DNA from 4 places in the Shewanella sp. MEBiC00475 genome. Region 2 is predicted to be linked to each of the others. Evidence: predicted binding sites of a transcription regulator. Region 2 holds the regulator's gene; each other region holds the start of a gene.
What was found. Region 2 encodes sigma-54, which starts transcription at its own class of promoters, with help from an activator protein. Its sites were predicted from a motif close to GTTGGCACGNNNNTNGNNT; they were not measured.
Positions count from the first base shown of each region.

Region 1: the regulator sigma-54 is predicted to act here: its motif matches at 2,098-2,116, upstream of flhA (flagellar biosynthesis protein FlhA).
Region 3: the regulator sigma-54 is predicted to act here: its motif matches at 2,635-2,653, upstream of FCN25_RS13490 (P-II family nitrogen regulator).
Region 4: the regulator sigma-54 is predicted to act here: its motif matches at 5,281-5,299, upstream of flgF (flagellar basal-body rod protein FlgF).

Region 1 is NZ_CP039928.1:3,674,199-3,681,942, forward strand. It holds gene fliQ (flagellar biosynthesis protein FliQ) at 1-111, shown strand, start outside; gene fliR (flagellar biosynthetic protein FliR) at 115-918, shown strand; gene flhB (flagellar biosynthesis protein FlhB) at 927-2,060, shown strand; gene flhA (flagellar biosynthesis protein FlhA) at 2,184-4,283, shown strand; gene flhF (flagellar biosynthesis protein FlhF) at 4,313-5,698, shown strand; gene FCN25_RS16445 (MinD/ParA family protein) at 5,703-6,587, shown strand; gene FCN25_RS16450 (RNA polymerase sigma factor FliA) at 6,580-7,299, shown strand; gene cheY (chemotaxis response regulator CheY) at 7,344-7,727, shown strand; gene FCN25_RS16460 (protein phosphatase CheZ) at 7,741-7,744, shown strand, end outside.
Region 2 is NZ_CP039928.1:2,820,268-2,828,011, forward strand. It holds gene mgtE (magnesium transporter) at 942-2,306, opposite strand; gene FCN25_RS12475 (HPr family phosphocarrier protein) at 2,805-3,080, opposite strand; gene rapZ (RNase adapter RapZ) at 3,101-3,964, opposite strand; gene ptsN (PTS IIA-like nitrogen regulatory protein PtsN) at 3,961-4,404, opposite strand; partial or broken gene raiA (ribosome-associated translation inhibitor RaiA) at 4,407-4,661, opposite strand; gene FCN25_RS12495 (RNA polymerase factor sigma-54) at 4,658-6,142, opposite strand; gene lptB (LPS export ABC transporter ATP-binding protein) at 6,285-7,016, opposite strand; gene lptA (lipopolysaccharide transport periplasmic protein LptA) at 7,013-7,594, opposite strand; gene lptC (LPS export ABC transporter periplasmic protein LptC) at 7,581-7,744, opposite strand, start outside.
Region 3 is NZ_CP039928.1:3,016,002-3,023,745, forward strand. It holds gene narQ (nitrate/nitrite two-component system sensor histidine kinase NarQ) at 1-702, opposite strand, end outside; gene nrfA (ammonia-forming nitrite reductase cytochrome c552 subunit) at 985-2,376, shown strand; gene FCN25_RS13490 (P-II family nitrogen regulator) at 2,710-3,048, shown strand; gene FCN25_RS13495 (ammonium transporter) at 3,058-4,308, shown strand; gene FCN25_RS13500 (hypothetical protein) at 4,394-4,735, shown strand; gene FCN25_RS13505 (lipopolysaccharide assembly protein LapB) at 4,945-6,069, shown strand; gene FCN25_RS13510 (ABC transporter substrate-binding protein) at 6,066-6,911, opposite strand; gene aroG (3-deoxy-7-phosphoheptulonate synthase AroG) at 7,325-7,744, shown strand, end outside.
Region 4 is NZ_CP039928.1:3,638,086-3,645,829, forward strand. It holds gene FCN25_RS16250 (chemotaxis protein CheV) at 57-977, shown strand; gene FCN25_RS16255 (protein-glutamate O-methyltransferase CheR) at 1,028-1,861, shown strand; gene flgB (flagellar basal body rod protein FlgB) at 1,999-2,397, shown strand; gene flgC (flagellar basal body rod protein FlgC) at 2,400-2,816, shown strand; gene flgD (flagellar hook assembly protein FlgD) at 2,840-3,625, shown strand; gene flgE (flagellar hook protein FlgE) at 3,685-5,061, shown strand; gene flgF (flagellar basal-body rod protein FlgF) at 5,346-6,089, shown strand; gene flgG (flagellar basal-body rod protein FlgG) at 6,101-6,889, shown strand; gene flgH (flagellar basal body L-ring protein FlgH) at 6,899-7,573, shown strand; gene FCN25_RS16295 (flagellar basal body P-ring protein FlgI) at 7,584-7,744, shown strand, end outside.

The DNA.
Region 1 (7,744 bases), 850 kb from region 2:
CGTTTACTGGTAACGTTATTTGCGTTGATGTTTTTAGGCCATTGGCTAGTGCAAACCATGATGGAATTTTTTATCGAGATGGTGAATCTCATTCCACAAGTGATAGGTTAAGTCATGGACATTTTGTTTGGTGAAATTAGTCAAACAATAGCTGCCTATTTATTGCCTTTTTTTCGTATTTCATCCATGTTGATGGTCATGATCGTCTTTGGCGCCAATACCACTCCAACTCGAGTTAGGCTGATGTTATCCGTTGCGATAACAATGGCCGTTGCGCCTATTTTACCCCCGATTGAAAATGTCGAGTTAATGGCATTAAGTTCTGTCTTTGTCATTTTGCAACAAATACTAATTGGGGTGACCATGGGGTTTGTCACCTTAATGGTAATGCAAACTTTTGTGTTAACGGGACAGATTATTGGTATGCAAACCAGCTTAGGTTTTGCCTCAATGGTTGATCCTGGTTCTGGTGCACAAACACCTGTAGTAAGTAACTTTTTTCTATTACTGGCAACATTGATTTTTTTGGCTGTAGATGGTCATTTATTGATGTTTAAAATGCTGGTGGCGAGTTTTGAATCGATTCCAATTTCAAATCAAGGTATCTCAATCGCTAATTATCGCGCTCTTGCTGAATGGGGCGGTTTTATGTTTGGTGCCGCATTAACTATGTCTATTTCGGCTATTATTGCCTTGTTATTAATTAATTTATCATTTGGTGTGATGACGCGTGCGTCACCCCAATTGAATATTTTTTCGATTGGTTTTCCAGTCACCATGGTCAGTGGTTTATTTATTCTATGGTTAACATTGGGACCCATCATGGAGCATTTTGATGAAGTCTGGTCAGCTGCACAGTTACTTTTGTGTGATATTTTGCTGCTTCAATGTCCAATTGATAGTTCAGTCGTTTTCTAGGGACACTGATGGCAGAAAGTGATAGTGGTCAAGAACGCACCGAGGAGCCCACAGGGAAACGACTTGAACAAGCTCGTGAAAAAGGTCAGGTCGCTCGTTCTAAAGAGCTCGGTACCGCAGCTGTACTGATTGCTGCATCGGTTGGTTTTTCGATGACAGGACCGGCAATTGCCAAAAGCCTCTATACCATTATGAAGCAAATATTTTCCATGGAACGTGATCAAATTTTTGATACTAACTCCATGTTTCGGGTATGGGGCATTGTTGGAAACGAGCTAGCCTGGCCGTTAATGAGTTTTATTGCTTTACTGGCATTTGTGTCTTTTTTGGGTAATATCGTTTTAGGCGGTATGTCTTTTTCAGTAAAAGCGTTTATGCCTAAAGGCAGTAAATTAAACCCAATGAACGGCTTTAAACGCATGTTTGGCACTCAAGCCTTAGTTGAGCTTACTAAGGGGATAGCTAAATTTTTAGTGGTTGCATTATCCGCTTATTTTCTCCTAAGTTTTTATTTTTATGATATTTTAACTCTGTCTGGTGATCACCTTCCTGGTAATGTTTACCATGCTTTAGATTTACTTATTTGGATGTTTATCCTGCTATGCTGTTCAATGCTATTTATTGTGATTATTGATGTACCCTTTCAAATTTGGAATCACAATAAACAACTGAAAATGACTAAGCAGGAAATCAAAGATGAATATAAAGATTCAGAAGGTAAGCCTGAAGTTAAGGGCCGTATAAGACAGATGCAGCAAGAGTTGGCACAGCGACGTATGATGACTGAGGTGCCTAATGCAGATGTTATTGTGGTTAACCCTGAACATTATGCGGTGGCAGTTAAATATGACGTAAAACGTTCGTCAGCTCCATTCTTACTCGCTAAAGGCGTTGATGACGTTGCTTTTAGGATCCGAGAGATTGCTCGTGAGCATGATATTGCTATTGTTTCTGCACCACCACTTGCTCGCGCTATTTACCATACCACTAAGATTGATCAACAAGTGCCAGAAGGTTTATTTACCGCAGTAGCTCAAGTATTAGCGTATGTATTTCAACTAAGACAATACCAGAAAGGTAAAGGCCGTCGACCTAAAGCCATCCCACTTAATCAACCTATCCCTGATGATTTGAAGCATTAATCACCACTCAATTAGCTTATGTTGTGCAATAACTAATAGTGGCTCAATTTTTGCTTTATAGTTTTATTGGCGTCAAATATCAGTACTTTATTTCGCAATAGACTATACGAAGGGTTTACCTCAATGGATGCAAAAGCAGCTTTCGGGCAATTTAAACAAATAAGACTGGCGACATTTAAAGGTATTGGTACACCTTTATTGGTGCTTGCGGCGCTGGCAATGGTAGTGTTACCCATTCCTGCTTTTTTGCTCGATATCCTTTTCTCATTCAATATCGCGTTAGCATTAGTGGTGTTGCTTGTTACTATTTATACCGATAGACCCCTCGATTTTGCTGCATTCCCTACCGTATTACTGGTGGCTACCTTGTTAAGGCTTGGCCTTAACGTTGCCTCTACTCGTATTGTATTGCTTGAAGGTCATAATGGTGGTGATGCTGCCGGTAAAGTGATCGAAGCTTTCGGTTCGGTGGTTATCGGTGGTAACTATGCCGTTGGTTTAGTGGTGTTTCTTATTTTGATCATCATTAACTTTGCCGTTGTGACTAAAGGTGCTGGACGTATTTCTGAGGTGAGTGCTCGCTTTACCTTAGATGCCATGCCTGGTAAACAAATGGCCATTGATGCCGATTTAAATGCGGGGACGTTAACCCAAGATCAAGCTCGTATTCGTCGCGCTGAAGTTACCCGAGAGGCTGACTTTTATGGTGCTATGGACGGTGCTTCAAAATTTGTAAAAGGTGATGCGATTGCTGGTATTATGATCTTAGTCATCAATATCTTAGGTGGCTTTGTTATCGGTATTGTGCAGCATGATCTAGATTTTTCTAGTGCTGTAGAAATTTATACGTTATTAACCATCGGTGATGGTTTGGTTGCACAGATCCCTGGTTTATTATTATCTATTGCCGCTGCTTTATTGGTGACTCGTCAAAATGAGTCTGGTGATATGGGCCAAATGATGTTTAGTCAGATGTTTGACAGTCATAAATCATTAGCCATTGCCGCTGGGTTATTATTTGTTATGGGTATCGTGCCTGGTATGCCCCATGTTGCATTTTTAACATTTGCATTTATTACCGCAGGTGCTGCGTACTTTGTTTACAAGCGTAACGTAGATAAAAAACAAGCCGCATTGACACTAGCGACTAAAGGGCCTGTTGAAACTAAAAATAAAGAACCTAAAGATTTAAGTTGGGATGATGTGCGTCATGTAGACACCATTGGACTTGAAGTCGGTTATCGCTTAATTCCATTAGTTGATAAGTCTCAAGGTGGTGAGCTATTAGGCAGGATCAAAGGCGTACGTAAAAAACTCTCGCAAGAATTAGGTTTTTTAGTTCCCGCTGTACATATTCGTGACAATCTAGATTTATCACCTAATGCTTATCGCATTTCGTTAATGGGCGTCGTGGTCGGGGAAGCTGAAGTTAGGCATGATTGTGAATTAGCGATTAATCCTGGCCAAGTGTACGGTAAGCTTGATGGCATTGAGACTCATGATCCAGCCTTCGGTTTAGAGGCTGTATGGATTGCACCTGAGCAACGTGAACACGCGCAAACATTGGGCTATACCGTAGTTGATACCGCAACTGTGGTAGCGACGCATATTAGTCAAGTACTCAGTAATAATGCTGCAAAACTATTAGGTTACGAAGAAGTGCAGCAATTAATGGATATGTTGGCCAAAAATTCACCTAAATTAGTGGATGGTTTTGTGCCAGATGTTATGCCTCTGGGCTCGGTCGTTAAAGTGATGCAAAACTTACTTAATGAAGGCGTATCGGTACGCGATTTACGCACCATAGTGCAGACATTGCTAGAATATGGCACTAAGAGTAATGATACTGAAGTGCTAACGGCTGCAGTGCGTATTGCGTTAAAACGTATGATTGTACAAGAAATCTCTGGTCCAGAGCTTGAAATCCCTGTCATTACATTGGCGCCAGAGTTGGAACAGATGTTGCATAAGTCTATGCAGGCTACCGGCGGTGAAGGACCTAATATTGAACCGGGCCTTGCAGAGCGTATGCAGCAGTCGTTATTAGATGCTGCTCAGAAGCAAGAAATGGTAGGGCAACCGGCCATTTTATTGACATCTGGCATGCTTAGGTCAACGCTGTCACGATTTGTTAAATACACTATTCCAAATTTACGAGTGATTTCTTATCAAGAAATACCAGACGAGAAGCAAATACGAATTGTTTCAGCTGTAGGTCAATAGTGATAATGTCAGTTTTTAGAGGTGCATAAGTGAAAATTAAACGATTTTTTGCCAAAGATATGCGCGCAGCATTGGCCCAAGTTAAAGAAACGCTAGGTTCTGACGCTGTCATTATGTCAAACAAGAAAGTCACTGGTGGGATAGAAATTGTCGCGGCGGTTGATTATGACGAACCTAAAGCCGCTATTGCGTCACAAGCGCCGACCAGCAGTTTTATGGATGTGAGTGAAGATAGAGTATCACTAGGTGCTAAACCTGCTGTGAAAGCTCAATCTAAAGTTAGCCCACCGCCAGCGGCTGATTCACTGCAAGCATTACTTGAAAAACAACATAACCGCATGACTCAGCAGATGTCAGTGCGCCAAGATGAGCCAGAATTACCTGAATGGGCTCGTCAATTAGAAGGTGCTAAGCCAGCTAAATCAGCTGCAACTTTTCAACCACAAACTACCGCGGAACATTCTAAGAAAGCCAATAAAAATCAATCTGCTGATATGGAAGAGTTGCGCGAAGAGATGGCTTCATTACGAAGCTTATTGACCCATCAAGTGTCTTCATTAATGAAGGATCAAAAAAAGCGCACCGACCCTGTTGGTGCCATGCTTGAAAGTAAATTGATTGCAGCTGAGTTTTCCCCTGCAGTAGCGGCTAAACTAGCCGGATTAAGCCAACATTACTCTCCAGCAGATTTAGTGAGAGCGTTACCACAAAGTTTAGCTAATCTACTTGATAATCAAGGTGATGACATTGTTAAACGTGGTGGCGTTGTGGCATTTGTTGGACCTACTGGTGTCGGTAAAACAACATCTTTAGCTAAAATCGCTGCGAGATTTGCTGCCCATCATGGCCCTGAACAAGTTGCATTAATTACCACTGACCATTATCGAATTGGTGCTTATGACCAATTAGCGACTTATGGGAAAATTATGGGTTGTCCAGTTAAGCAAGCAAATGATTTATCAGAATTAGAACAAATTCTTTATCAGTTTAGAAACCGGAAATTAGTGTTAATTGATACTGCCGGTATGGGACAACGTGACATGCGTCTGTATCAACAACTTGATAATTTGACAGCAAACAGTAGGATCCCTATTCGGAGTTACTTAGTATTATCTGCGACAGGTCAACGTCGCGTATTACAAGATGCGGTAGAGCACTTTAAGCGGATTCCATTATCTGGTGCTATTCTGACTAAATTAGACGAATCGATATCAATTGCAGGTGCATTGAGCGTATTGATTCAAAATGAGTTACCATTGAGTTATGTTACAAACGGTCAACGTGTTCCTGAAGACATGAAAGTGGCTGATACATTAGAATTAGCGAAGCAAGCATTAGCAGCATTAAACGAAAAAGAACAACAGACGTCACAAGACCCAGTGTGGTCTAATGACACAGCCTATGCATTTGAGTGAAAATATGACTCGGGATCAAGCAAGTGGTTTACGTATGATGAATCAACCAAATAACGATAAAGTAAAAGTAATTGCCGTATCCGGTGGTAAAGGCGGAGTGGGTAAAACCAGTGTGTCAATTAATACCGCGGTAGCGCTAGCTGAAAAGGGCAAACGTGTATTAGTGCTTGATGCCGATTTAGGTTTAGCTAATGTCGATGTCATGCTTGGGATACGTGCGGAGAAAAATTTATCTCATGTTTTGTCCGGTGATGCCGAATTAGATGACATCATCGTACGTGGACCTAAAGGTATTGGTATTGTTCCAGCTACGTCAGGTTCTCAAGCGATGGTTGAGTTAACACAAGCACAACATGCCGGTTTAATCCGTGCATTTAGTGAAATGCGTACTCAGTTCGATATTTTAATTGTAGATACTGCGGCTGGTATATCAGATATGGTGCTGAGTTTTTCTCGAGCGTCACAAGATGTATTAATCGTAGTATGTGATGAACCGACATCAATTACTGATGCCTATGCATTGATTAAAATTTTAAGCCGTGAACATGGTGTGTTCCACTTCAAAATTGTAGCAAATATGGTGCGAAGTCTACGAGAAGGTATGGAGTTATTTGCTAAACTAAGTAAAGTGACGGATAGATTCTTAGATGTCGCTTTAGAACTAGTGGCAACCGTTCCATTTGATGAAAATTTACGAAAATCTGTTCGTAAGCAAAAGTTAGTTGTTGAAGCGTATCCTAAATCACCTTCAGCTATTGCTTACCAAGGATTGGCTAATAAAATTATGACCTGGCCTGTACCACAACAGCCCGGTGGTCATTTAGAGTTCTTTGTTGAACGTCTTGTACAACGTAAACCGATACAAGAAGAAGGAACAACGAGTGAATAAAGCCGCTGCGTATACTCAGTTCGATAACAAAACGTCTATTGTTGAACAGTATGCACCGCTGGTAAAAAAAATTGCCCATCATATGCTGGCAAGATTACCAGCATCGGTGCAACTTGATGATTTATTACAAGCTGGGATGATGGGATTACTTGAAGCATCATCTAACTTTGATAACAGTAAAGGCGCTAAATTTGAAACCTTTGCGGGTATCAGAATTCGTGGCGCAATGATAGATGAAATTCGCCGTGGTGACTGGGTCCCACGTTCAGTACATCGAAATAATCGTCGTGTTGCCCAGGTAATTGATGAATTAGGGCAACAGCTTGGACGTGATGCTAATGACACTGAAATTGCTGAAAAACTTGATATGTCGCTCGATGAGTACCATCATATCTTAAATGATGTTTCTGTTGGTAAAATCATAGGCATAGAAGATCTTGGCGTTTCGCAAGATGTGTTAGTCACTGACAACGAACCGACAGATAAAACCTTTGACTCACTTGCTGAAGTGCAATTCCAATCTGCGCTGGTTGCAGCAATTAAAACATTACCAGAAAGAGATGCCTTAGTGTTGTCATTATATTATGACGAAGCATTAAATTTAAAAGAAATTGGTTTAATCCTTGAAGTTAGTGAATCGCGAGTAAGCCAGATATTAAGTCAGGCAATGCTCAGATTAAAAGCAAAACTCAAGCATTGGACACAAGAATAATAACTTATCTAGAGCAAATGAGTATCAGCTCACCGGAGGAAACCTTGGACAAGAATATGAAGATTCTCATTGTTGACGATTTTTCAACAATGAGGCGTATCATTAAGAACTTGTTGCGAGATTTGGGATTTAATAATACCCAAGAAGCAGATGATGGCTCAACAGCCCTACCTATGTTACAAAAAGGCGATTTTGATTTTGTAGTAACAGACTGGAACATGCCGGGAATGCAAGGTATCGATTTGCTTAGAGCGATTCGTGCCGATGATTCTTTAAAGCATTTACCTGTATTGATGGTAACCGCAGAAGCTAAGCGTGAACAGATTATTGCAGCAGCGCAAGCCGGTGTTAATGGTTACGTGGTAAAACCTTTCACCGCGGCGACGTTAAAAGAAAAGTTAGATAAAATCTTTGAACGACTCGCATAAGCAAGGATAAGTCATGC
Region 2 (7,744 bases):
TCCTACAACTACTCTGATTGCTCAAAAATTAAACTACTACTTAGTGGGTATATATTCTTATATGGAAAGCTTGTGCCAACTTTATGAATTAATTTTACTTGTTGTTTATCAGTGCTTTATAAAATCCTATGAATTCATGATTTTATTTTGTTTATCTTGTTTGGTGCAATTGCACTAATTTGGTGAAAAATATTATTTTAAGCATTACGATGTCAACACAATTATTGGCTTGGAGTATGGATGAGAAATATGGCAAAAATAGGTCATGTTAATGACAATATGGGGACAAGGGTTATTAGGTTAATAGGGTACCAATTATTAACGGTTCAAAAACAAGATTTACACTGGTTTATGCATGACATTAAGTGTTTAAGCTCAACTCAGCCTAATAAAAATGAGTTCAATAGCTGTTTACTTTGCTAACAGTTCAGGGGCTGTTGTTCTTTCAAGGTTGTTTTTGCAGAGAATTGTTGGACCATGACTGAAACTGTGAATGACAAGGCAGAGGCTTTGTTGTGTGGTTATTCTACATAAAAAGTCGATAACACTGTCGAAATAGTCAGAAAATACTGCCCGATAGCCTCAACTAAAAGTGTTTTACTCTTTGTTGAGCGAGTATTTGTTAAGCGAGTGGTGCTTAAATTACTAGGGTGCAATGCACTAGCCTCGACTAAAACACTTTTATCTCGAACAAAATATAACCGGCTAAGATCAACAGATCCTAGTATCGGCTGACAATAGTCTCGTTATTAATGCGGCTTTTAATCGCTGAAGTAGCATTGTTAGCAAAATAAATGACAATCTTTACCCTGCTTACTTTCAAGGTTTTGTATTTATTTATCCTATCTCTTACCTCTAATTGAGCTTGATTCAGACTTCAATAGCAGCGATTGAAGTCTGAAATACCGCGACAGAGCATTTCATATATTGGACTATAAGCTCTAGTGTATTAAAAACAGTGTGGCTAGACCTAAAAATGCAAATAAGCCAACTACATCTGTCACCGTGGTGAGTACCATGCCACCCGCCAGTGCAGGATCGATGTTTAACTTTTTCAACATTATTGGGATCGTGGCACCAGCAAAGCCGGCTACCGTCATATTAATCAGCATTGCACTGCCGATTAACCCGCCTAACACTATGTCATCTTTCCACAACCATACCGCAATAAATACCAATATAGACCACATTAAGCCGTTTAATAATCCAATACTTAATTCTTTACCTATCAACCAACGGGAGTTACTTTGACCAATATGTCCCAGTGCAATACCACGGATCACCAGTGCTAAGGTTTGATTACCGGCAACCCCACCCATACTTGGTACTATGGTCATTAAAATCGCAATGGTGGCAAATTGCTCTAAGGTACCTTCAAACATGTTGCTAACTGATGAGGCAAGCAGTGCAGCGAATAAGTTAATCATTAACCATAGAGAGCGTCTCAGGGTACTTTTAAGCACTGGGCCAAAGGTATCTTCATCATCATCCATCCCCGCCATGCCCATCATTGAATGTTCGGCATCTTCACGGATTACATCAATAATGTCATCGATAGTGATCCGTCCAAGCAATTTTGCTTGTTTGTCGACCACAGGAGCAGATATCCAATCGAGTCGTTCAAATTTCTGCGCTACGTCTTTATCAGACATTTCAACGGGAATGCTTTCTAGTTCGGTGTCCATAATACTGCGGACAGTTACACTGGGGTTACATGTTAATAAATCGACCAACCTTACTCCGCCTAATACATGATCTTGGCGGTCGACCACATATAAAGTATCGGTAGAGTCGGGGAGATTTCCTCGTTGACGTAAATAGCGTAATACCACTTCGATATTGACATCTGGTCGTAACGTGACTGTATCGGTATTCATGATACTGCCAGCGGTATCTTCAGGGTAACGCAGTGCTTGTTCAACTCGATCTCGGTCTTGGCTTTTCATCGACTTGAGTACTTTTTTGTAAACCGTGTCAGGTAAGCTACGAAGAATATAGGCGAGATCGTCGGTGTCCATGCCGATTGTGGCTTGAGCAAGCTTTTCTGGAGTCATGTTGCTAATAAGTGAATCTTTTAGCTCTTCACCTAATTCGTCAAGAATTTCGCCTGTATGTTGCTGGTCAATTAATTGCCATAGCACTTGTCTATTTTTTGGCGGAGATGATTCAAGAATAAGGGCGACATCATTAGGCGACATGGTATGTAACATGTTGCGAGCGTGGACAAACATACCGCTGTCGAGTGCTTGGGCAAGTTGATTGAGGCGTTGTTCGGTAATTTCATTGTCTAGGTACTCTTTACCCATATATCTACTTCCTATTCATCACACAGCAATCATTTATTTCTCTGATTTTTCTGGCTCAAGTTTATTAGTTACAAAGTTGAAACCTATGCAACGAAAAATGGAATGCCTGAAGGTTTCTGTTGGGCGGGTTTCTATATCGCCGTATTATTTAATTAAACAATAGAGGTGTGCTTTCCGGATATCAAGCAACACCGGAGGTTACTAAAACGGGTATATTTTCGTCATCTTAAGCGCTAAACATTCACAGAGTAAAACAATACTTAATGTGATGGTATTGACTACCTGAGGTAAACATAAAGGCTATTCTTGTGAGGTGAATATGTAAATAATATTGTTGTGGCTACTGCGTTAGTATGAGGCTGAGGAGTTCAGGGCGCAACATCTAATATAGGCATATGGTTTGTGAGCATTATAGAATAGAAGCTAGTGTTACTGACATATTTAGCGCTAATCTTACATTTTGCGACTCTCTATTGCCGAGCTTCTAAGCGTACAAATTTAGCAACATTCATCAAATTTGGCATTAATGAGATCGCACACTGCGCTTAGGGCCGCTTCTGCATCTGGTCCTTCAGCTGTCACTGTGATCATTTTTCCAATTCCACTTTCGAGCATTAACAACCCTAGGACACTTGCTGCACTGGCACTTTTTTCATCTTGAATTAAGGTTATATTGGCATCAAAATCAGCTACTAGAATGGCTAACTTTGTCGCTGCGCGGGCGTGTAAACCTAATTTGTTTGAAATACTAACTTGGCGTTCAAGTTTGATCATTGATTCGATCCTATGTTCACTTAGCTGTTACTGCCATTTAAATCTAATTCTCTGTGGCGAACATTCACTGTATGTTTACTGCCTTGTCTAAATCGTTTTGCCAATTGATCGACAATATACACTGAGCGATGTTGACCACCAGTACAGCCAATGGCGATAGTAAGGTAGCTGCGATTGTTACGTTCTAAGTGAGGCATCCAAGTTTCGAATAGGTTTTCAATTTGCCAGATAAACTTATTAACTAATGGCTGGCGCCCTAAAAACTCTTGTACAGGTTCGTCTAAACCAGTAAATGGACGCAGCTCTATTTCCCAGTGTGGGTTGGGCAAAAAGCGTACATCAAACATAAAGTCCGCTTCTGTCGGCATTCCGTGTTTAAAGCCAAAAGATTCAAAGTTAATCACTAACTCTTTATCAACACTGCCTAGTAATATTTGCCTAACCTGGTCACTTAATTCGTAAATATTCAGTGCTGATGTATCAATATAATGGTCAACAATTTTTGCGATTGGTTCAAGTAAGCGTCCTTCTAGTTTGATCGCTTCTTGCAGTGAAATATGATTTTTAGATAGCGGATGTAATCGACGAGTTTCACTATAGCGTTTGAGTAGAACTTTATCATTGGAGTTTAAAAAGAAGCTGATAATTTCAGTGTCGTGCTCAAGCAGGGCTAATTGATTTTGAAGCACTTTACTTTGTTCATCAATGTTGCGTACATCAACACTGATTGCCACTAAATCATTACTACCTTTGAGCTGGGCTAATAATGTGCCAATAAGAGCTAAAGGCAAATTATCAACACAATAATATCCTAGGTCTTCCAATACTCTTAAGGCTACTGATTTTCCTGAGCCTGAACGTCCTGATACTATGACAAGTTTCATGCAGTGATAACCTGATAAAGTTCTGTTGAGTCGTGAGTTTTACGAAGCTGTTTCAATATTTGCTTGTCACTTAGTTTTTGGGCCATGTTCGATAACGTGCTTAAGTGTTCTTGGCACTGATCTGCCGGCACTAATAAAGCAAATAACAGATCAACTGGTTGGTTATCGATTGCATCAAAGGCAATGGGTTCTTCACACTTAATAAATATGGCAATGGGCTGATCGATAGACGTCAATCGACCATGAGGTATCGCGATGCCATTTCCTATACCTGTGCTACCCACTTTCTCTCTCGCTAAAAGGCTTTCAAAAACCTCTTGCGAAGATAGGGGTGGGTACTGGGCAGCGACTAAGTTGCTGATGAGTTCCAGTACTTTTTTCTTACTGCCCGGGGTGGCACAGGTAGTGCACTCCGGTCGCAGAATGGTACAAAGTTCCATCGTTAGTGTTGTGTATACTTCTGTTGGTGTTTAATTACCTGACGGTTGAGCTTATCGATCAGGGCGTCTATTGCAGTATACATATCAGTACATTCTGACATGGCAAACATCACTATGCCATCTGTGATTTTACTGGCTTTTGATCTTTGTTGTAACTTTTATACATTGAGCGCAACGTTTGCATTATGGCTCTGATCGGAGTGTCGTTCAAGCTTTGAAAATTTATCATGAATATATTCCGTTGCCTTGTAGGTTATAAACTCTTACGTTGGTTAGACGGTGGAATCATCATTGCTTCACGATATTTTGCAATGGTACGACGAGCAACGTTTATGCCCTGTTCAGCCAGAAGTTGGGCCATTTTACTGTCACTCAGCGGTTTTTGCTGGTTTTCTGCAGCAACTAATTTTTTGATAAAAGCACGAATTGCAGTAGATGAACATTCACCGCCATCGTCAGTGCTGACATGGCTAGAGAAGAAGTATTTTAGTTCAAACAGTCCTCGTGGGGTGTGCATGTATTTTTGGGTAGTCACCCGTGAAATGGTTGATTCATGCATTTCTACAGCTTCAGCGATATCATTTAATACCATTGGTTTCATGGCTTCTTCGCCATATTCAAAGAAACCTTGTTGAAATTGTACAATGCAATTGGCCACTTTGAGTAATGTGTCGTTACGGCTTTCAATACTTTTAATAAACCATTTAGCTTCTTGCAAGTGGCCTCGAATAAATTGACTATCCGACGGATTTTTACTGCTTCGCGCCATGGCGGCGTATTGTTGATTAACGCCAATTTTTGGCATGTTGTCAGGATTTAACTCTACAACCCATCGGCCATTTTTCTTTAGTACCGTAACATCGGGTATGACGTATTCGTCATCTACGGCAGTAATTAATAAACCTGGACGAGGATTAAGTGACTGGATTAGGGTGATAGCGTCACGCAACTCGTTTTCTTTTAGCTTTGTTTTACGCATTAACAATCTAAAATCACGCCCGGCAATTAAATCTAAATAGTCTTTAATCAGCAGACGAGCATTATCAATATGGGGGGTTGTGTTGGCATATTGCGCTAATTGGATGAATAAGCACTCGCTTAAATCTCTAGCCGCTACACCAACAGGATCAAAGTGTTGAATGCGCTTTAATACGGCTTCAACTTCATCTAGTTCAACGGTTTCATCGCCCATTGCTTCGAGAATATCTTCGGTACTTTGGGTTAAATAACCTTGTTCATCAACAGCATCAATGATAGCGGTGGCAATTGCTAAATCGGTCTCAGAAAAGGGAGTAAGATTTTTTTGCCATTCTAAATGCTCATACAGACCTTCGGTGGTTTCACCTTGGAATGGCATGTCATCGTCGCGCATGCTCGCACTGCCTGAACCTGACATTGGGGAGGCGGTATACACTTCGTCCCATGTCGTATCCATGGCTAGATCATCCATGGTTTCTTTGGTTATAGACTCTGCAGTGTCAACTGTAGAGGTGTCTTTTTCTTTATTAACGCTGCTGTTGTCACTAAAGTCGGTATCAGCTTGGTCTCGATTTTCTTTTGCGGAGTTTTTTGCTTCTGAAAACTCATCTTCTATTTCAAGCAATGGGTTTGAATCCAATGCTTGTTGGATTTCTTGCTGTAGCTCCAATGACGATAATTGCAGTAAGCGAATAGCCTGCTGCAATTGTGGGGTCATGGTTAAGTGTTGACCCATTTTGAGTTGGAGTGACGCTTTCATTTACCGCTTATCCCTAGATGATTTCCATAAAAATGACAATCTAAAATACTGTATTGATTGTTACATACATCAATGACATTTAACGTTATTTAGTTAACGTTCAACAAAACGAGTTAGATAGTTTAAAAGACCCGTAACTTAACTATAGCTTGAATTGTTCACCTAAGTACACAGCTCGAACTTGTTGATTGCTCAATACTTCATCAGGTGTACCTTCAGCAATTAAATTACCTTGGCTAACAATATAGGCCCGCTCGCAAACATCTAACGTTTCACGAACATTATGGTCGGTAATTAATACCCCTAAACCGCGACTTTTCAGTTGTTGGATAATTTTTTTAATATCAATAACTGAAATAGGATCAACACCAGCAAAGGGTTCATCGAGTAAAATAAATTTTGGATTAGCAGCTAATGCGCGTGCAATCTCAACGCGACGACGTTCTCCACCCGACAACGACATGCCTTGATTATCGCGAATGTGGGTAATGTGGAATTCTTCTAGCAAATGCTCAAGTTGTTCAATTCGTTGGTCGTTGTTGAGCTCTTTGCGAGTTTGCAACACGGCCATAATATTGTCGTGTACAGTGAGCTTACGAAAAATGCTGGCTTCTTGCGGTAAATAACCAATACCTTTACGGGCTCGAAGATGCATTGGATCGGCGGTGAGATCGTCATTATCAATTAAGATCCGACCTTTATCGCTTTTTACTAAGCCGACAACCATATAAAATGTGGTTGTTTTACCCGCCCCATTAGGGCCTAAAAGACCCACTATCTGGCCAGTTTTAACCGTTAAACTAACATCTTTAACAACTTGACGAGCTTTATAGCTTTTAGCTAAATTTTCAGCGGTTAAGGTTATTTGGGTCATTGTTTGTTCTGCTTGTTAACAGGGATTTCAGGGAGTTTTTGCTTCGGCGCGGTTTCATCTTGGAAGTTTTCAGGTTGAATAATCGTGATGACCCGATCTTGTCCCTTACCTGTACTTTCAGCTATCAACTCTTGTGCATTGATATTGTACTTAATTTTGTTACCAGTAACTTGGCTTCCTGATTGCTCAAGCTTGGCATTGCCTATTAATGTGAGCGTGGTGCTGGCAAGATCATAAGTAATTTCGTCGGCACTGGCGGTACCTATTTGGCCGTCATCTAATTCTTGTGAAAACGTTGCCGGCGAACCAGTGGCGATAAGTCTTTTACTGGTGCTGTTTTCGGGGGTAAATGCCCGCAGCTGATCAGCATTGATATTAATCGAGCCTTGAACAATGGTAACCGGGCCATTAAAGACAATTTGATTGTTTTTAATGTCGGCAGACTGGCTTACTGCGGCAATTTTTAACTCCTGCATAAGATCACCTTGTTTAGCCATGGCAGGCAAACTCAGTAGGCAAAGTATGCTACTTAATAACATAACATTGGCGCGAGTGTGGAGACGATTAATGTGGCTCATATTTCCCTTCTACCTGGCTGAGTAGCGATAATTTTTGCGAATTCAAGTCTGCATGTAGGCCTAAGCCTTGAATAATAAACCCTTTTCCTTTGATATACACCATCTCCTGCGAGGTACCTATCATAGTGGTTAAATCCACAGTAATGGCTT
Region 3 (7,744 bases), 200 kb from region 2:
TTCGTTGACTTGGTCTTCTAAATCTTCATACAAACTGGCTAACTCAGCGGCCGTTTTCTGTAATGCATTTCCAAGCGCGGTTAGCTCTATATAACCCGTTTTAGGCATTTCGACTTTGAAATTGCCTTTAGATATTTTGGCTGCACTGTCCATCAATAACTGTAATGGTTTAACAACACGTTTGCGTGTAAACACCACAGCAAAGAAAGCGATAACCAGTAAAATAGATAACCCGATAATCTGCCCAATAACCAATAGCTTTAGTTTTAAGGCAGCAAATAGTTCCATCTTTAATACTAAGGTATCAATGGTGTCGACAAAGCCAGTTAACGATTTAGAATACTCTTGTGTATTGCCTTCTTCTATATAGGATTTCATCACTTTCCACTTGTCGATAACTAACAAGTATTGGTCACTTAGTTCCTTGGGGCTATACCAAGCGAGAGAACGGGTAAGGGCTTCAGAGCTGAGTGTGTTTTCAAATTCAATTATTTTTTTATTGGGATTATTTCCACCTACATTGGTATACAGCAATAGCCTATAACTTTGCATCCGCAGTGACCCAGAGGCGTTGATCCCTTTGGCATCCCCTAAACTGAAGCTTAAATTAACAATAGAAAATACCGCTAAGCTTGATGATAATAAAATCAAAATGAGCATTAAACTGAAAATGGTGGAGGTAAGGCTGCCACGAGTAAACATAAGGTCCCGTTATTATATCAATGAGTGCTTAAAGGTAAGTCGAAAGTACTGTTTCGTATACTATCCAATAGTGTGTTCTATATTAGGTATTAGTTGATAACATTAACAATTGTATCAAACTGTGAGCTACATCTTGTTTACATGTTGATCTAGCGCAAACTTTTGCGGCTATACCTAATAAGGGGTATATTTAAAGCAGGATTAAATCGCTAAATTTGATCTTGGAGATGTCGTGATTATTAAATTAAATATAATGTAACACGGAGATAAAGGGTGATGAAGATGAATGTAAAATCAATTGCACTGAGTGCGGTGATTGCAGCCGGATTTATGGCTGCAGGCGCTATGGCGAGTGATAAAACCGAACCTCGTAATGAGGTTTATAAAGATAAATTTTCAAAGCAATATGACAGCTGGCATGCTACTGATGAAAGCAAAGACGTTGTTGATATGTTAGAAAAAGTACCTAGTTTAGTCGTGTTATGGGCAGGTTACGGTTTTGCTAAAGATTACAATGCACCACGTGGTCATATGTATGCAATTACTGACGTAACTAACTCATTACGTACTGGCGCGCCAAAAAATGCTGCAGATGGTCCAATGCCAATGGCATGTTGGAGCTGTAAAAGTCCTGATGTACCTCGCATGATTGAAGAACAAGGTGAAGATGGCTATTTCAGTGGTAAATGGGCTAAAGGCGGTCCAGAAATTGTCAATGTACTTGGTTGTGGCGATTGTCATGAAAAAGGTTCATCAAAATTACGTATATCACGTCCGTATGTTGACCGTGCAATGGATACGTTAAATACACCATTTGATAAAGCTTCTCGTAAAGATAAGCAATCAATGGTGTGTGGTCAGTGTCACGTTGAATACTATTTCGAGAAAACTGAAGACCGTAAAGGTTTTGTTAAGTTCCCTTGGGATATGGGTACCACCGTTGAACAAATGGAAACATATTACGACAGCATGGAGTTCTCAGATTGGACTCATGCAGTGTCTAAAACTCCAATGTTAAAAGCACAACATCCTGGTTATGAAACTTGGAAAATGGGTACTCACGGTCAAAACAATGTAAGTTGTGTTGATTGTCATATGCCTAAAGTGACTAATGACAAAGGCCGCAAATTTACAGATCATAAAGTGGGTAATCCATTTGATCGCTTTGAAGAAACATGTGCAACTTGTCACACTCAAAGCAAAGAGTTTATGCTTAAACAAGTTAATGATGGTAAAGCTAGAGTTCAAGAATTAAAGTCGCGTGCTGAAGCTCAGTTAGTTAAAGCTCACTTTGAAGCGAAAGCTGCTTGGGATGCTGGTGCTACTGAAGCTGAAATGAAGCCAATCTTAATGGATATTCGTCATTCACAATGGCGTTGGGATTATGCGACTGCATCTCATGGCGCATCAACTCATGCTCCAGCTGAAATATTACGCATTTTAGGTACTGCAGTGGATAAAGCTGCTGATGCTCGTGTGAAACTAGCTCAGTTATTAGGTGCTAAAGGTGTTAAACAACCTATTGCATACCCTGACACTTCTACTAAAGCAAAAGCGCAAGCAGCATTAGGCATGGACATGAAAACCATGAATGCTGAAAAAGCTGAGTTTAAGAAAACACTGGTTCCTCAGTGGAAAGAAGAAGCTAAAAAGCGTGAAGCGACTTACAAATAAGTTGTACTTAGCATAAGCGCTCTCCTCAGGTGTCAACCTGAAATAATCCAACAAACAGCCCTCATTTGAGGGCTGTTTTTTTATGTGCTTTATATCTAAATCCTCAACAAGAGGGTATTACAAAGCGGTTTCATAGGTGGGATTATTGTTGCACCAAAACAATGCGACGGTGATCTTATACGCACTTGATTGGTGCCTTTATATTAATGGATAAAAGATAAAATAAAATAAAATCTATATATAACAACTTGTTGGAAAAGTGGCCTGATGATTGAATTAACTCGTTACAACAAATAAATAACAACTAATTTTTTCACACTTTTGGAGGTCGAGATGAAACTCGTCAGCGCTATCATCAAGCCATTTAAATTGGATGATGTCCGTGAAGCTATTGCAGGCATGGGCATTGAAGGTATGACTGTTACTGAGGTCAAAGGATTTGGACGTCAGAAAGGTCACACAGAACTTTATCGTGGGGCAGAGTATCAAGTGGACTTTCTACCAAAAGTAAAATTAGAAATTGCCACAAAATCTGAAAACTTAGACATGCTTATTGAAGCGATTACCAGTGCCGCTCATACCGGTAAAATTGGTGATGGCAAGATATTTGTTACTAGTTTAGAACAGGTTATCCGTATCCGTACGGGTGAACTTGATAACGAAGCATTATAGGAGGCTGGTATGGAAGAGTTAACTCAATTAGGCCTGACGGTAACTGAATTACGTTTCGCATTAGATACGTTTTATTTCTTGATTTCTGGCGCGTTAGTCATGTGGATGGCTGCTGGTTTTGCCATGCTGGAAGCTGGATTAGTCCGCTCAAAAAACACCACTGAAATTTTAACTAAAAATGTGTGTTTATACTCAATTGCGTGTGTCATGTTTTTATTAGTCGGTTACAACATTATGTATGTCGACAATGTTGAAGGTGGATTTATTCCTTCTTTTGGTTCGTTAATCGGTGGTCAAGCTGATGGTGCAGATCATGCGCTCGAATCAGACTTTTTCTTCCAAGTAGTATTTGTTGCTACAGCGATGTCGATTGTATCAGGTGCTGTTGCTGAACGAATGAGATTATGGTCTTTCCTTGTTTTTTCAGTGGTAATGACGGCAGTGATTTATCCTGTTGAAGGCTACTGGACATGGGGTGGTGGATTCCTTTCTGCTGCAGGCTTTGTAGATTTTGCTGGTAGTGGCATTGTGCATATGGCCGGTGCAGCAGCTGCAATCTCTGGCGTATTGCTTCTTGGAGCTCGTAAAGGTAAATATGGTGAAAACGGTCAAATTCATCCTATTCCAGGTTCTAATTTACCGATGGCAACCTTAGGTATGTTCATTTTATGGATGGGTTGGTTTGGCTTTAACGGTGGTTCGCAATTGTTAGTGTCAGATGCTGAAAATGCGAGTGCAGTGGCTAAAATCTTTGTAAACACAAACTCTGCTGCAGCATTTGGTGCCATCTCAGCACTTATTGTATGTAAAGTGGTATGGGGCAAAGCTGATTTGACCATGATTTTAAACGGGGCATTGGCTGGATTGGTCGCCATTACAGCTGACCCATTATCACCTTCATTGTTAATGGCTGGTGTGATTGGTTTAGTTGCTGGTGCCGTGGTTATCTTCTCTGTCATTGCATTTGACCGAGTTAAAATAGATGACCCAGTAGGCGCTATTTCGGTACACGGTGTTGCAGGTTTCCTTGGATTGATGTTGGTTCCACTATCGAATGCAGATGCTAGTTTTGGTAGTCAACTATATGGTGCAGCAGTTATCTTTATTTGGGTATTCACTGCATCGTTATTAGTATGGTTTGTATTAAAAATGACCATGGGTATCCGTGTAACAGAAGAAGAAGAGTACAATGGTATGGATGCTTCTGACTGTGGTGTAGAGGCTTACCCTGAGTTTTCTAGTGGTAATAATGCCGGTTAATTTTTAACTTCATTAACTGAGTCAGTATTAAACAGAACCTTCGGGTTCTGTTTTTTTTGGAGATTATTCGTAAATTGGGGGCGATATGAGTTTCTTTAGTACATTTTGTTTGCTTGGTTCAATTGTTGCTATTACTTCTTCTTTTAGTCCTATTGTTGCAGCGGGCACTGTTGTAGTGCGTAAATCATCTGAACCATTTGATGCTTTTGCTGTGCGTGATGAAGTGTTACAGCTACATGAGTGGCAAACGCTACTGCGCCAACAACAGCAATTAACTATTTTACGGTCATTACCAATTGGGTGTATTTCTGTCAATACAGCTTATCTTTATTATCACTGTGGACAGTTAAATTATCGTCCTTATCAATATCATGGCCAGCAGCTTTTCATTCAAATTGATCTACCTCATGACGAAGAATACCCCTAGAAAATAGAGTAATACTTTAATGAAAGCTTATTTTTTTATCTAAGTTTATTGGCTGAAAGATAGGCTATTGACTAAGCTTTTAGATAGCTTATTCCTCTGAGGGTTGAATTATGCTGCTTTGTCACCCATTAAAGCGCTCCTGTGAGACATTAAGTCTTAGCGATAATAGACATAAACCTAATGTTTGTTTCTTCATTCTATTGAGTTTAATGTGCTTCCTTTGCGCTTGCCAGTCAAGCCCATCTCAGTCCAAAAATGTTAACGTTAATTCACTTTTTTATGATGATTATTTTGTACCTGTATTAACGATTGATGTCGACGATATTTATCGTTTACCCGACTCCTTTGTAGCGAATTTTAAGCGTCAGTTTCAGTCTGATAATTCCATCCGCAGCAAAAATACCTTAGCTAATGAATGGTTAGCCCAATATGTTGGTGCCCAAGATGGTGGTTTTGAATATCGCGATCATTATACTCGTACAGCGAGTGAAACAGTGCTGGATCGTCAAGGAAATTGTATGTCTCTGGTGGTCTTATCGGCTTCATTAGCTGATGTGCTAAATGTACCTGTTGAATTGTATGATATTGATGTTGAACCTTTTTGGGATCGCCGCGGTGGTTTTTATTTAGTTAACGGACACGTTAATTTAAGCTTATTGCCGCCAGAAGATTCTCATACTGTATTGTTCAGGGGAACGGAGGTTTTAATTGACTTTTTGCCCGAACGTTCAGTACGGGCCTACCGAAAAAAACGAGTTAATAAGCGCCAATTAAGTGCCATGTATTACAACAACGTTGCAGCAGAAGCCTTAGTCCGAGCCGATTATGACACCGCATATGCGTTGGTAAAAAAGTCCATAATCTTAGATCCGCAGCTTGTTGCTGCCATCAATACCCTCGCGGTGATCTATCGTCATAAAGGCTTTGATGATGAAGCCGAACAAGTTTATCGAGCAGCCTTACAAGTTAATTCGCAAGACCTATCAACGTTATATAATTTAGCTCTCATTTTAGGCGAGCAAGATCGTTTAGTTGAGTGGGCCGAGATTCATAAAGTACTTGAACTTGCTCGAATTAATAATCCTTTTTATTATTTTGATATGGCGCAACAAGCCTATTTTGATAGCCAATATCAAAATGCACTTATATGGTATAAACGAGCTGTTGCGAAAGCCGATTATCGCCATGAATTCTATTTTGGCTTGTCGAGAGCTTATTGGGCAACGGGTGATGAACGACTTGCAGAGAAAAGCCTTAAACGCGCATTGGCATTAAGTGATACTAGCAACAAACAACGCTATCAAAGTAAATTACAAGCAATGAGACGGAATTAATCCATCTGAGGTTGATAATTATTTTGTTTAGCTAGATCAAGTATTTCTTGATAGCGATATGATTGTTTAAGTGCCGTAATGGCACTATTAACTTGATTAGCTATTATTTGATCATGACAGGCAATTTTTCGCTCTGCGGGGTCAAAAAGTGCGGCTTCGGTTACGCGGATACTGGTGTCTAATTTTTGTCTGAGCAAATGGCGATAATATTCAAATATTCGTCTTTCTAAAACGATTACTTGTACATAACCATTAAATAACATCACTACTTGGCTTTTCTGATTTGATATTTCACTATAAAGCGGATTAGCATCTTCTAAGATTTTAAACTCATCGCCTAAGTATTGTTTTGAGTTCTGAAACCCTAAAATAGACAAACCATTAAGATCATCAATTTGTTCTATCTCGAGGTTATTTCTTGATAAATAGAACAAACTATTTTGATATTCAATCAAGCTTTGTGTATAAAATAATCCTTCAACATTATCAGGAGTATTGATCATACAATCTATTTTTTTTGTTTTTACTAGACGTTGAGAACGTAAATTGGGCGCATGTATAATTTCTTTTATTTCAATATTTTGAGTGTTAAGCGCAGCTTTCAATAGGTCGTATTGTACACCAGTGTTTGTATCGGAAAAGAAATAAGGTGCAATGCTATTACTGGTTGAAAAGCTAATGCTATTAATGGTCGATACTAATGTTTTATTGTCATTCTGCGCGTGTAAATCGATTAATTCGTGTGTATCTTTGATGGGAATAATGGGATTAGCTAACGCAGATGGACAAACACCAATTAAAGAGCTGAATGCAATGAGTAAACTTTTGATGCTGTTTTTCAATGGTTTCCTCCTCTGAATTATCTGCTACATATAAAGTGGAACATCGTCCTTGTATTGCGTTTTAATCATTTTTGTTGTTTTAAGCAAAGCACATTACTTTCCTAATTATGTTTTACTTGTACAATCAATCTCCTGCTAATAACTAGATTCATGTAAGAATCATTTTGCATTGAAGGCCTATAGTTTCGTCCTCAATTGCTTGCTATTAACCACTTTGAACTAATATCTCTATAGTCTTTGTTATCGGCACAGATGAATAATTCTTGATTGATTTGTAGGTAAATACTGGTTAAATTGATAGTTGATGTTCATTTTCTCGATGTTTTTAATCATTTTTTTAATGAATTGTATTATCTGAATTTATCTTTTCTGAATAAGGTAAATAAAACGTTTTGGCTGGAGTTACAACTACTATGCATTACCAAAATGACGATATTCGTATCGATGAAATAAAACAATTACTTCCACCGATTGCGATTCTAGAACGATTTCCGGCAACCGAGAGTGCATCTACAACAGTTTTCAATGCACGTAATAGTATTCATAATATATTAGCACGCGAAGATGATCGTTTATTGGTGGTAATTGGTCCTTGTTCTATCCACGATCCTGTAGCAGCCTTAGAATATGGTCAACGCTTGGTTAAGCTGCGTGAGCAGTATAAAGACCAGCTTGAAATTGTGATGCGGGTGTATTTTGAGAAGCCAAGAACAACTGTGGGCTGGAAAGGTCTAATTAATGACCCATATATGGACAATAGTTATCAACTCAATGACGGTTTGCGTACTGCTCGAAAATTGTTAGTCGATTTGAATGATTCTGGAATACCCACT
Region 4 (7,744 bases), 820 kb from region 2:
ATAATTTCAAAGAACAAATTATCCTTTTGGGTGACCGTTAACTACAAGGCTGTTTTATGTCGAGCATTTTAGAATCAGTAAATAAACGTACTCAACTTGTCGGGCAAAACAGACTAGAGTTGCTATTGTTTAGGCTTAATGGCCGCCAAAGATTTGGGATTAACGTGTTTAAAGTGAAAGAGGTGTTGCAATGCCCACCACTGACCACCCTGCCTAAATTAAATCGTTATGTTAAAGGTGTTGCTCATATCCGTGGAGCAACCATTTCTGTTATCGATTTAAGTGCGGCAACAGGCGGGCGTCCACTGACATCGACCGAAAATTGTTTTGTTATCATTTCAGAATATAACCGAAGTGTTCAAGGCTTTTTAGTGAGTTCTGTTGAACGTATTATCAACATGAACTGGGAAGCCATTATGCCTCCTCCACAAGGTTCTGGTCGTTCTTCATATTTAACCGCTGTCACTGAGATTGAAGGCGAGTTGGTTGAAATTTTAGATGTTGAAAAAATTCTCGATGAAATTTCACCGGTTAAGACTTCTATCAGTAAAGAGGTCAATGAAACATTAACCATTGATAGAGATCAACATTATCATATTATGGTTATTGATGATTCAACAGTGGCTCGTAAACAAATTATTCGCTCATTAGAATCTTTAAATCTGCAAATCGATACCGCTAAAGATGGTAAAGAAGCGTTACTTAAACTGAAAAGTATAGCGGCTGAAATGGATGATGTATCTGTTGAAATCCCGCTTATTATTTCTGATATTGAAATGCCTGAAATGGATGGTTATACATTAACGGCAGAAATTCGCGATGATCCAAAATTAAAGAATATAAAAGTGGTATTGCATACATCATTAAGTGGTGTGTTTAACCAAGCAATGGTAGAGAAAGTAGGGGCTAACGACTTTATTGCCAAGTTTAATCCCGATGAATTAGCCGCTGCGGTTAACAAACATTTGAGCTTATAAAGCCAATATTGATATTTTAGCTCATAGGTTCGTATATTTAGGAAGATAATGTGACAGATAAATCACTTGCTGAAGCAGAGTACAATCAATTTAGGCTGTTTTTAGAGCAGCATAGCGGTATTGTGTTAGGTGAGAATAAACAATATTTAGTGCGCAGTCGTTTAGCACCACTGATGGGAAAGTATAATTTACCTTCTTTATCTGAGGTGGTTAAAAAGTCAATGAAACCGACAGAACGTCATTTACGCACTGAAGTGATTGATGCTATGACGACGAATGAAACCTTATGGTTTCGAGACCGTTATCCATTTGAATTACTGCACAATACTCTGTTACCTGAGTACAGTAAGCTTGGTCGACCATTAAAAATATGGTCGGCGGCATGCTCTTCTGGGCAAGAACCTTATTCTTTAGCCATGACGGTGTTGGAATATCAGCAGCGTAAACCTGGTGCTTTGCCTGGTGGGGTAGCTATTCAGGCAACTGATTTGTCACCTTCAATGTTAGAACGCTGCAAGAATGCGGAATATGATGGTTTAGCCCTAGCTCGCGGTTTGTCTGAAGAACGTAAACGTCAGTTTTTTGATGCTTTACCGTCTGGCAATATGAAAGTGAAAGATAATGTTAAGCGTTTAGTTAATTTTAGGGCGCATAATCTCCTTGAAAATTATAGTTTATTAGGCAGATACGACATTATTTTTTGCCGTAATGTATTGATTTATTTTGGGCCAGAGGCAAAAACTAAAATTTTGCGGCAATTTGCTGCCGCACTTAATCCTAAAGGTATATTATTTTTGGGAGCGTCAGAATCTCTTGCGGGTTTGAGCGATGAATTTAATATGGTTCGCTGTAATCCTGGTATTTATTATCAAAAGAAAGTATAGATAAAATAATAACTTAATCTATTTACCATGCCGGCATTCGTCGGCATGTTTGTTTTTATCTTTAATTCGTTCCGAAAACCAAATTGTTGGCATAACCTTTGCTTTATTCCTATCAGTTAGCTGATGGAGGCAATTTTATGGCGATTAATTTCGATAATGCATTAGGTGTTCACCAATACTCATTGGGCGTACGAGCTCAAAGAGCAGAAGTGATTTCAAGTAATATTGCCAATGCCAATACTCCTCATTATAAAGCTAAAGATGTTGATTTTGCTTCTGCAATGAAAGCAGCAAGCACGCATCAAAATGGCTTAAGTATGAGCCAAACAACAGAAAAACATTTTGATTTAACGGCATTAAGCCAACAGCATGTTCAATATCGTGTACCCAATCAAGCCGATACTGGTGACGGTAATACTGTCGACACGCAAAAAGAACAAGCAGCATTTATGCAAAATGCACTCGAATACCAAATGTCATTAGGTTTTCTTGAAAGTAAATTTTCTGGCATGCGTAAAGCATTACGAGGTGATTAATTATGAGTTTATTTAATATTTTAAATGTATCTGGCTCGGGTATGTCTGCGCAGTCAGTGCGTTTGAATACTACCGCCAGTAATATTGCTAATGCTGACTCTGTTTCAAGCAGCGCAGATAAAACCTATCGCGCACGTCACCCAATTTTCGAAGCCGAAATGCTAAAAGCGAATAGCCAGCAAAATAGTTCGCCAGGCGTCAATGTAAAAGGCATTGTCGAAAGTGACAAACCATTGCAAAAAGAATATTCACCCGACCATCCAATGGCAGACAATGAAGGGTTTATCTACAAACCCAATGTCAATGTGATGGAAGAAATGGCTGATATGATTTCTGCATCACGCTCTTATCAAATGAACGTTCAAGTGGCTGATGCAACCAAGACTATGTTGCAACAGACCATAAGGATGGGTAAATAGTATGATTATTCAAGGAGGTAACAATGAGCCTCGTTAATGCTTACAGTCAGTCTTTACCACAGCAGAGCAGTAGTGCTTCTAATACCAGCGCGGCAACAAAAAGCTCGGTACAGACAAATACAACGACGACTACAACAGGTAATGTTTTTCTAGATAGCATCCGTTTACCTGAAGAGAGTGCGATCCCTGAAGCTAATGATCAGATGTTACAGCAAGAAGATTTTTTTGCTCTACTCAGTCAGCAGTTATCGATGCAAGATCCTTTTGAACCCGTTGACAACGACCAAATGATTGCGCAAATGGCATCATTCTCAACAGTAGATGGTATTTCAAATCTTAATGATGAAATTCTTAATCTCAATACTGTTATGAGCTCAAGCCAAGCATTACAAGCTTCTAGCTTAGTAGGGCGTAAGGTACTTATTCCTTCTGATACTGGTGCTATATCGACTGAAAGCCCTGAAATTAAAGCGGTGATTAGTACACCATCAGCAATCGAGTCTATTACGGTTAGGGTGGAAGATGCGTCCGGCCAGCTTATTAAGAGTTTTAATGTTGATGGCAGCGAAGGCGGCAATGTTGATATTACTTGGGATGGTTTAGACAAAAATGGTGAACCTGTTGAAGCGGGTAATTATGCCATTAAGGCCAGCGGTAAAGTCGATGGAACATCGGAAGATTTAGCGGTATCGACTTATGCCCATGTTGCCAGCGTGTCATTAGGCACAACGGCAACCGGCGCTATTTTGAATTTGCGTGGAGTAGGCGGAATTAAGTTATCTGACGTACTCGCAGTATCCGAAACATAATACGGCCAGCATTATAAAACTGGTCATATTAAAAATGAATTAATTGTGAGAGGTGAACTATGTCATTTAACATCGCACTCAGTGGTATCGCAGCCGCGCAAAAAGACTTAAACACTACTGCGAATAACATCGCGAACGTCAATACCGTTGGTTTTAAAGAATCTCGTGCCGAATTTGCAGATGTATATGCAAATTCAATTTTTGCCAATGGTAAAACAACAGTCGGTGGTGGTGTGACCACTACGCAAGTTGCGCAACAGTTTCATCAAGGTAGTTTGCAATTTACCAGTAACTCGCTCGATATGGCGATAAGTGGTAGCGGATTTTTTGTCACTTCATCAGGGTTAGACACACAGGATCTATCTTATACTAGAGCCGGTGCATTTAAAGTTGATTCAGACAATTACATGGTTGATGCAGCAGGTAATTTTTTACAAGGTTTCCCTGTGGATGACGATGGTAACTCAACCTCAGTCAGTTTAACCACCACGGATCCTATCAAGGTACCTGACACAGCGGGTAGTCCTGAACAAACCGAAAATGTTGGCTTGCAGATGAACCTTAATGTGGGTGAAGAAGCATTAGACCCAGCGAGTTTTGATCCTGATGATTCTGATACATTCAACAACTCTACCTCAGTAACCATTTACGATTCACTCGGTGAATCACATATCATGACCACCTATTTCATTAAACCTACCGCTGGCTCATATACAGGTGAAAGTAACTGGGTCGCTTTTTATGCGGTAGACGGTGAGCCGGTTGATGTGGCCAGTGGTACTGGGACTTATGATACGGATACCGATGGTGATGGTACCGTTGATGGAACGGGTACCGCATCAGCTGCTAATCCGAGCGGTGTAGGCACATGGTCAGGTGCGGTACTTAAATTTAACGATACTGGTAGTTACATTGGCAGTGAACCAGGTACGATTACAACTGAGGCACTGGGTACCGGTGGTGCGGGTGCTTTAGGCCCCGGAGCCGATGGTACTCAAACGCTTACAGTAAGCTTTAATACTCCAACTCAGTATGCTTCTCCGTTTGAAGTCACTGAATTGACTCAAGATGGTATTACCGTTGGTCGATTAACTAACGTTGGTATTGGCTCAGATGGTTTGATTACCGCCAGTTACAGTAATGGTTCAACGGTTCCGTTGTCACGTGTGGCATTAGTCCGTTTTGCTAACGAGCAAGGGCTTACTCAAGTGGGTAATACCTCTTGGCAAGCCAGTTTAGGTTCTGGTGAAGCATTAGCCGGTGAAGCTAATAGTGGTACTTTTGGTAGTATTAATTCGTCTGCACTTGAACAATCAAACGTAGACTTAACCACAGAGCTTGTTGATTTAATCTCAGCTCAGCGTAACTTCCAAGCCAACTCGCGTACGCTCGAAGTTAACAATACCTTAAACCAAACAATCTTACAGATCCGCTAAATTTACGCATACATTATAAATTTAGGCTTATCGTTATATAAAGGTGTTGCCGTTTACGGCAACACCTTGCCTTTACCCTTCTTGTTGTTACTCCTCGTTACTCCTTGTTATTAGGACCCTAGTGTTGATTGATGGTTTTTTGACACTCACAGTGACTCATTATTTATTTTTCTTATTCAATTTCATGTAATTACAATAACCAAAAATATTGACCACCTCATTGGCATGATGTTTGCTTTATCTCCGTATAGAGTATTTTTACTGAAAGTTTGACGGAGCAACAAATGGACAAATTTCTTTATATTGCCATGAGTGGCGCAAAGCAAGGGATGAATGCATTAGCGGTAAGTGCTAACAATCTTGCCAACGCCAATACTGATGGATTTAAAGCTGACATGGTCCAAGCCCGTTCAATGCAGGCATTTGGTGAAGGTTTGCCTTCGCGGGTTTTTTCAATGATGGAAAGCCCTGGCAGTAATTTTAACAGTGGTCCTATTAAAACCACTGGTCGCGATCTTGATGTTGCGGTTAAGGGGGATGGCTGGCTTGCAGTGCAAGCAGCTGATGGTTCCGAAGGTTACACCCGTGCAGGCAGTTTAAAAATTGACAGTACAGGTATGTTGTTAAACAGCAGTAACCGTCCGGTAATGGGAACGTCAGGTCCCATTGTGTTACCCATTCCTGTTGAAAAAATAGAAATTTCGGCCAACGGCATTATTTCAGTACGTCCGCAAGGCGCAACAGCTGAAATAGTCGAAGAGGTCGCCCGAATTAAATTAGTTAATCCGGGTAATGAAAACCTAATGCGCGGTGAAGATGGTTTGTTTCGCCTTATTACAGGTGGTAATGCACCAAACGACCCCGGCGTTGCCGTTGAAAGCGGTGCGGTAGAAGGCAGCAATGTCAACTCAGTACACGAAATGGTCGCCATGATTGATATTCAACGTCAATACGAAATGCAAGTCAAAATGATGAAGAACGCTGAAGAAATTGATCGGGCGTCCACTTCCTTGATGAGAATTAGTTAGGAGTAATTATTATGCATCCAGCGTTATGGATAAGTAAAACCGGTGTCGATGCCCAGCAAACTAACATTGCCGTTATTTCTAATAACGTGGCTAACGCCAGTACTGTTGGGTTTAAGAAAAGTCGTGCGGTATTTGAAGACTTACTTTATCAAACGGTTAATCAAGCCGGTGGTGTTAGCTCAGATAATACCAAACTGCCTAATGGTTTAAACATCGGTGCTGGTACTAAAGTGGTTGCCACCCAAAAAATGTTTACTCAAGGCAACATGCTTACCACGGATAATTCATTAGATTTAATGATTGAAGGTTCGGGCTTTTTTGAAGTGCAAATGCCAGATGGCACCGCTGCCTATACCCGAAACGGCCAGTTTAGCTTAGATGAAACAGGTCAGATTGTAACACCAGGTTCGGGTTATGTCGTGCAGCCAACAATTGCCATTCCTGATGATGCAACCAGCATTACCGTGTCTTCGGCTGGTGAAGTATCAGTGCAAATCCCTGGTACAGCAGAAAGCCAAGTGGTAGGGCAGCTTACCATGACAGACTTTATTAATCCGGCAGGTTTAGATCCCCTAGGACAAAACTTGTATACCGAAACCGGAGCAAGTGGCACGCCAATTCAAGGCACAGCATCGCAAGACGGTTTAGGTTCTATTCGCCAAGGTGCGCTGGAAACCTCAAACGTAAACGTAACAGAAGAATTGGTTAACCTTATTCAAGGCCAACGTATTTATGAGATGAACTCTAAAGTTATCTCGGCGGTTGACCAAATGCTGTCTTATATTAATCAGAATCTCTAAGGAGCTGACATGATTAAATACATTGCGTTAGCGTCATTGGTATTATTGGCTGGCTGTAGTTCTACTGCCAAGAAACCGATTGCAGATGACCCATTTTATGCGCCGGTATATCCAGATGTCACACCGACGCAAGTGGCGGCGACGGGATCTATTTATCATGACTCCCAAGCGTCAAGTTTGTATTCCGATATTCGTGCGCATCGCATTGGCGACATTATTACCGTCATGCTGAAAGAATCGACTCAAGCGTCGAAAAGTGCCAATAACGAAATTAAAAAAGGTACCGATTTAAGCATGGAACCTATTTATGCTGGTGGTAAAAACATATCCATTAGCGGCGTACCTATCGATTTAGGTTACACCGACAGCATGAATACCAAACGAGAATCAGACGCCGATCAATCTAACAGTTTAGATGGCAGTATTTCGGCCAATATCATCCAAGTGCTCAATAACGGCAATTTAGTGATACGCGGCGAAAAATGGATTTCGATTAACAACGGTGACGAATTTATCCGTGTTACCGGCATGATCCGCAGCCAAGACATTACAACAGACAATACCATCGACTCCACACGTGTGGCTAACGCTCGAATTCAGTATAGCGGTACCGGTACGTTTGCTGACTCCCAAAAAGTCGGTTGGCTGAGTTCATTCTTTATGAGTGACTGGTGGCCTTTTTAAGGAGTAATGCATGAAAACTAAACTGCTTAAGTCGACTGTCTCAATAGTCGCATCAATATTAATGTTAACCTCGCCGGTACATGCCGAGAGGATTAAAGACATTGCCAGTATTCAAGGGGTGCGAAGTAACCAATTAGTCGGTTATGGCCTAGTGGTTGGTTTGCCTGGCAC